2 linked regions of the Streptantibioticus cattleyicolor NRRL 8057 = DSM 46488 genome follow. The protein of the gene in region 1 binds, or shares a complex with, the protein of each later gene. Links are inferred from orthologs where the notes say so. Each region holds a gene or a part of one and is shown on either strand. Other genes may lie near its edges. The genes, in order: rpsJ and nusB.

Region 1 (3,144 bases):
GACTGGCGGCTGATCTTCTACCTCAACATCCCGCTCGGCCTGGTCGCCGCCGCCTTCGCCTGGCGGCTGCTGACCTGGGTGCCGCACCGGCGGCGCAGCCACCGGGTCGACTACCTCGGCGCCTTCCTGCTGGTGGCCGCGGTCTCCTGCCTGCTGCTGGCGACCTCCTGGGGCGGCCAGGAGTACCCGTGGGGCTCGGCACCGGTCGTCGCCCTGTTCGCGGCGGGCGCGGTGCTCGCGGTGGTCTTCGTGCTGGCCGAGACCCGGGCCGCCGAACCGATCCTGCCGCTGCGGCTGTTCACCCTGCGCACGGTGACGCTGGCGTGCCTGGCCACCTTCGTCCTCGGCTGCGCGCTCTTCGGCTCGATCATCTACGTCCCGATGTACCTCCAGGTGGTCAAGGGGGCGTCGCCCACCGCGAGCGGGCTTCAGATGCTGCCGATGATGGGCGGGATGATCGTCACCTCCACCCTGTCCGGCCGGCTGATCAGCCGCGTCGGCCGCTACAAGTGGTTCCTGGTGACCGGATCGGTCCTGATCGCCGCCGGGCTGGCGCTGCTGGGACGGCTGGAGACCGGCACCTCGGTGTGGTGGGCCGGGCTCTTCCTGGCGGTGCTCGGGGTGGGCGCCGGGCTGCTGATGCAGCCGCTGGTGCTCGCCGTGCAGAACGCCGTCGACCTGCGCGACCTGGGCATCGCCACCGCCACCTCGACGTTCTCCCAGTCGCTCGGCGGTTCGTTCGGCACCGCGGTGCTCGGCGCGGTGCTCTCCACCCGGCTCGCCGAGGCGCTGACGGCCCGGCTGCGGGCGCTGCCCGGTGGTGGCGGATCCGGGGCCGGCGGCGGATCCGGGCCGGGTACGCTGCTGAAGGACCCGGCCGCCATCGGCCGGCTGCCCGAGGCGGTGCGCTCCGCGGTCCAGCACGCCTTCACCGACGCGCTCCACGTGCTCTTCGGCACCGGCGCCGCCGTCGCGGTGGTGATGGTCGTGATGACGCTCCTGCTGCCCGACACCCCGCTGCGCGGCACGCCTGCGGCGCCCCCGCCCGCTCCGGAGCGCGTCCCCGGGCAGCCGGCGGCCGGCCCGGCCGGCCCCTGAGGCGCGGTCGGCCGGACGTGGCGGCGGGTCCGGGCGGGCCCGCCGCGCGCGCACGCCGCGGCGTGATTGGCGCCGGTTCCGGCCCTTGTGGCACACTGTCCAAGTTGCTCGGATGAGTGTCGATGCTGCGCGCCTCCCGTCGGGAGGACCGGAAGCGAGTCCCACGGTACTCGTCGCCCCTTCTCAGGGGCGGAAGTACGGGAATCTTCCGGGAAGCGTGAGCACGACGCCCACCCAGGCACTCGGCGGACGACCTCCCCACCTCCCCCTCCCCGGGGTCTTCCCTGTGGAGATTTGCGAGAGGGAGCGCGACACGCCCGACCGCGTGGGTCGGGGAAGCGACGCTTCCGCCGGGTCCAGAGCGTTACGAGAGACAGGACTACGGAGTAGCCATGGCGGGACAGAAGATCCGCATCCGGCTCAAGGCCTACGACCACGAGGTCATCGACTCCTCGGCGAAGAAGATCGTCGAGACGGTGACGCGTACTGGTGCGCAGGTCGCGGGCCCGGTGCCGCTGCCCACTGAGAAGAACGTGTACTGCGTCATCAAGTCGCCGCACAAGTACAAGGACTCGCGCGAGCACTTCGAGATGCGTACGCACAAGCGCCTCATCGACATCCTCGACCCCACGCCGAAGACCGTCGACTCGCTGATGCGTCTCGACCTGCCGGCCGGCGTCGACATCGAGATCAAGCTCTGAGGTGACGCGCGAGATGGCTAAGCAGATTAAGGGCGTCCTGGGCGAGAAGCTCGGCATGACCCAGGTCTGGGACGAGAACAACCGTGTCGTTCCGGTGACCGTCGTCAAGGCCGGGCCCTGTGTCGTCACCCAGGTCCGTACCGCCGACAGCGACGGCTACTCGGCCGTTCAGATCGCCTTCGGTGAGATCGACCCGCGCAAGGTGAACAAGCCCCTCAAGGGCCACTTCTCCAAGGCCGACGTGACCCCGCGCCGCCACCTGGTCGAGATCCGCACCTCCGACGCCAGCGAGTACACGCTCGGCCAGGAGATCGCCGCGGACGTCTTCGAAGCGGGTGTGAAGGTCGACGTCACCGGCAAGAGCAAGGGCAAGGGCTTCGCCGGTGTCATGAAGCGCCACAACTTCGGTGGCCTCGGCGCCGGCCACGGCACCCAGCGCAAGCACCGCTCGCCGGGTTCCATCGGCGGCTGCGCCACCCCGGGTCGCGTGTTCAAGGGCCTGCGCATGGCGGGCCGCATGGGCAACGAGCGGGTCACCACCCAGAACCTGACCGTCCACGCCGTTGACGCGGAGAAGGGCCTGCTGCTCATCAAGGGCGCGGTTCCTGGTCCGAACGGCGGCCTCGTCCTGGTCCGTACCGCGGCCAAGGGGGCCTGAGGTAACCGATGAGCACCATTGACATCCTTTCGCCGGCTGGCGACAAGGCCGGGACCGTCGAGCTCCCCGCGGAGATCTTCGACGCCAAGGTCAGCGTTCCGCTGATCCACCAGGTCGTCGTCGCCCAGCTCGCGGCTGCCCGTCAGGGCACGCACAAGACCAAGACCCGCGGCGAGGTCCGTGGCGGTGGCAAGAAGCCGTACCGCCAGAAGGGCACCGGCCGCGCCCGCCAGGGTTCGACCCGCGCGCCGCAGTTCGCCGGCGGTGGCGTCGTGCACGGCCCGGTCCCGCGCGACTACTCGCAGCGGACCCCCAAGAAGATGATCAAGGCTGCCCTCCGTGGCGCCCTGACCGACCGTGCCCGCCACGACCGCGTCCACGTGGTGACCGGCGTCGTCGAGGGTTCGGCCCCGTCGACCAAGTCCGCCAAGGCGCTGCTGGGCAAGATCAGCGACCGCAAGAACGTCCTCCTGGTCGTCGAGCGGGCCGACGAGGTCGCGTGGCTCTCCGCCCGCAACCTGCCCCAGGTCCACATCCTGGAGGCCGGTCAGCTCAACGCTTACGACGTCCTCGTCTCCGACGACGTGGTCTTCACCAAGGACGCCTTCGACCGCTTCACCGGTGCCGGCGCCGCCGAATCCGAAGGGAGCGCCGCCTGATGACTGAGGCGACCGTTGCCACCAGCAA
Region 2 (3,085 bases), 1.9 Mb from region 1 along the record:
CCGGCCCGCACTCCGGCGCCGCCCGCCACGTACCCACCGACCGCCGGGTGGAGGAGGGCGACTTCCTCACCGTATGCCTCGGTGCCTGCTACCGCGGCTACCGCTGCGAGGTGGGCCGCACCTTCGTCATCGGGGCCGCCCCCGCGAGCTGGCAGATCGACCTGTACGATCTGGTGTTCCAGGCGCAGCGCGCCGGGCGCGAGGCGCTCGCTCCCGGGGTGGAGTGCCGTGCCGTGGACCGGGCGGCACGCCAGATGCTGGAGCGCGCCGGCCACGCGGACGCCGTCGGCGCGTCCACCGGGCACGGCGTCGGACTGGAAATCGACGAGGACCCTCGGTTGTCCCCGTCGGCCATGGGTAAACTGGACGCTTGCGTGCCGGTCACCGTCGAACCGGGGGTCCACTTCCCGGGCCGGGGCGGTGTCCGCATCGACGACACACTCGTCGTGCGCCCCGCGGCGGACGGCGGGCCCGAGCTACTCACCATCACGACCAAGGAGCTCCTCGCCCTGTAGCGGGGCTGTCCTGGTCCCCGATGCAGCACTTTCAGGAGAATCCGCGACCGTGGCCACCACGAACGACCTCAAGAATGGCATGGTGCTCAAGCTCGAAGGGGACCAGCTCTGGTCCGTCGTCGAGTTCCAGCACGTCAAGCCGGGCAAGGGCCCCGCTTTCGTCCGCACCAAGCTGAAGAACGTGCTCTCCGGCAAGGTGGTCGACAAGACCTTCAACGCCGGCCTCAAGGTCGAGACGGCCAGCGTGGACAAGCGCGGCATGCAGTTCTCGTACATGGACGGCGAGTACTTCGTCTTCATGGACATGGACACCTACGACCAGCTCCATGTCGACCGCAAGACCGTCGGCGACGCCGCCAACTTCCTCCTCGAGGGCTTCGAGGCCGTCGTCGCCATCCACGAGGGCAACGTCCTGTACGTGGAGCTGCCGGCCGCGGTCGAGCTGACCATCGAGCACACCGAGCCCGGCGTCCAGGGCGACCGCTCCACCGGCGGCACCAAGCCCGCGAAGCTGGAGACCGGCTACGAGATCCAGGTCCCGCTCTTCATCACCACCGGTGAGAAGATCAAGGTCGACACCCGCTCGGGTGAGTACCTCGGCCGGGTGAACAGCTAGTCGTGGCTGCTCGCACCAAGGCCCGCAAGCGCGCTTTCCAGATCCTCTTCGAGGCGGACCAGCGCGGCGCCAAGCCGGTGACCGTGATGGCCGACTGGATCCGGCTCGCGCGGACCGACGACCGGCAGCCGCCGGTGACCGAGTACACGATGCGGCTGGTCGAGGGGTACGAGGCCAACGCGGCCCGGGTGGACGAGCTGATCGCCACCTACGCCGTCGGCTGGACCCTGGACCGGATGCCGGTGGTCGACCGCAACGTGCTGCGTCTCGGCGCCTACGAGCTGATCTGGGAGGACGAGATCCCGGACGCGGTCGTGCTGGACGAGGCCGTGCAGCTCGCCAAGGAGTTCTCCACCGACGAGTCGCCCGCCTTCGTCAACGGCCTGCTCGCCCGGCTGAAGGACCTCAAGCCCACCTTGCACCGCTGACCGCCACGGGCGGCCGGCCGATGCCACGCCGCGGGGCCCGGACACGTAGGAGCGTGTCCGGGCCCCGCGGCGTTTTCCGGCGGCGTCGGCGGCGTCAGGGGCGCGCGAAAGCCCGTGGGCGGTGTCCGGCGCCGGACACCGCCCACGGGCGGGACGTTTCTGCTGGCGGGGCTCAGCCCTCGTCGTGCTGGACGGCCCGGCGGGCGTCCGCGTCCAGCACGCCCCAGCCGATGAGCTGCTCGGTCAGCACCGAGGGGGACTGGTCGTAGATGACGGCGAGGGTGCGCAGGTCGTCCTGGCGGATCGAGAGCACCTTGCCGTTGTAGTCGCCGCGCTGGCTCTGGATCGTGGCGGCGTACCGCTGCAGCGGGCCGGCCTTCTCCGACGGCACCTGGGCGAGGCGCTCCAGGTCCAGGACGAGCTTCGGCGGCGGCTCGGCGGCACCACCGGGCGCCGTGCCCGGCAGCAGCTCCTGCACGGGGACGCCGTAGAAGTCGGCCAGCTCGGCAAGGCGCTGCACGGTGACCGCCCGGTCGCCACGCTCGTAGGAGCCGACGACGACGGCCTTCCAACGCCCCTGGGACTTCTCCTCGACGCCGTGGAGGGAGAGTCCCTGCTGCGTGCGGATGGCCCGGAGCTTGGCCCCGAGCTGTTTGGCGTAATCGCTGGACATAAGGCTCCCCGGATGGACACGTCGTAACTCACTGTGAGGTTACGCAGCGTAATTTGACTTCGTCAAGCCGACCGCGGGGGGCCGCCCCCTGAGCAGGGACGTCCCGGAGTCCTGATACGGTTGAGGCGTTACCCCGACGTCCTTTAAGGCCCGTCCCGTGAGGCGGGGAAGGAGGTCACCGACCCATGGTCGAAGACCGTTTCGCACCGGCCGCCCGTTCCGTACTGGAGGCGCCGGACATCGCGCGGGCCCTGACCCGCATCGCGCACGAGATCGTCGAGCGCGCCAAGGGCGCCGACGACGTGCTGCTGCTCGGCATCCCCACCCGCGGCGTCTTCCTGGCCCGCCGGCTCGCCGACAAGCTCGCCGGGATCACCGGCCGCACCACCCCGGTCGGCTCCCTCGACATCACCATGTACCGCGACGACCTGCGGCTGGGCCCGGCCCGCGCGCTCGCCCGCACCGAGATCCCCGGCGACGGCGTCGACGGCCGCCTGGTGGTCCTCGTCGACGACGTGCTCTTCTCCGGCCGCACCATCCGCGCCGCCCTCGACGCCCTCGGTGACATCGGCCGCCCCCGCGCGGTCCAGCTCGCCGTGCTCGTCGACCGCGGCCACCGTGAGCTGCCGATCCGCGCCGACTACGTCGGCAAGAACATCCCCACCTCACTGCGCGAGACCGTCAAGGTCCAGCTCGCCGAGAACGACGGCCGGGACGCCGTCCTCCTCGGCCTACGGGACGACTAGGACGGCACCGGCGCGCCCGTGCGCCCCGGCACCCCCGTACCCCGCCTCGCGCGCGGCCCGCTCCGGGCGGTCCGCCGGCCCGACGTGCCCGCGACCGCGCCGCCGCC

What was found.
Region 2: the proteins of rpsJ (region 1) and nusB are in contact, whole or in part, in a solved structure (PDB 3D3B), measured with the Escherichia coli proteins. The link is inferred for Streptantibioticus cattleyicolor NRRL 8057 = DSM 46488 from one-to-one orthologs.

Annotation. Positions count from the first base shown.
Region 1 is NC_017586.1:3,871,153-3,874,296, forward strand. The notes cover bases 313-3,144. They hold rpsJ (30S ribosomal protein S10), read left to right. Parts: upstream 313-1,490; coding sequence 1,491-1,799; downstream 1,800-3,144. Other genes in these bases: SCATT_RS16955 (MDR family MFS transporter), read left to right, coding at 313-1,098; rplC (50S ribosomal protein L3), read left to right, coding at 1,813-2,457; rplD (50S ribosomal protein L4), read left to right, coding at 2,466-3,116; rplW (50S ribosomal protein L23), read left to right, coding at 3,116-3,144. Also shown: more of SCATT_RS16955, read left to right, coding at 1-312. UniProt on the Escherichia coli protein: Involved in the binding of tRNA to the ribosomes. Part of the processive rRNA transcription and antitermination complex (rrnTAC). The complex forms an RNA-chaperone ring around the RNA exit tunnel of RNA polymerase (RNAP).
Region 2 is NC_017586.1:5,747,040-5,750,124, forward strand. The notes cover bases 74-2,846. They hold nusB (transcription antitermination factor NusB), read left to right. Parts: upstream 74-1,133; coding sequence 1,134-1,559; downstream 1,560-2,846. Other genes in these bases: SCATT_RS25270 (aminopeptidase P family protein), read left to right, coding at 74-515; efp (elongation factor P), read left to right, coding at 565-1,131; bldD (transcriptional regulator BldD), read right to left, coding at 1,732-2,232; pyrR (bifunctional pyr operon transcriptional regulator/uracil phosphoribosyltransferase PyrR), read left to right, coding at 2,418-2,846. In the rest of the region: more of SCATT_RS25270, read left to right, coding at 1-73; more of pyrR, read left to right, coding at 2,847-2,978. UniProt on the Escherichia coli protein: Part of the processive rRNA transcription and antitermination complex (rrnTAC). The complex forms an RNA-chaperone ring around the RNA exit tunnel of RNA polymerase (RNAP).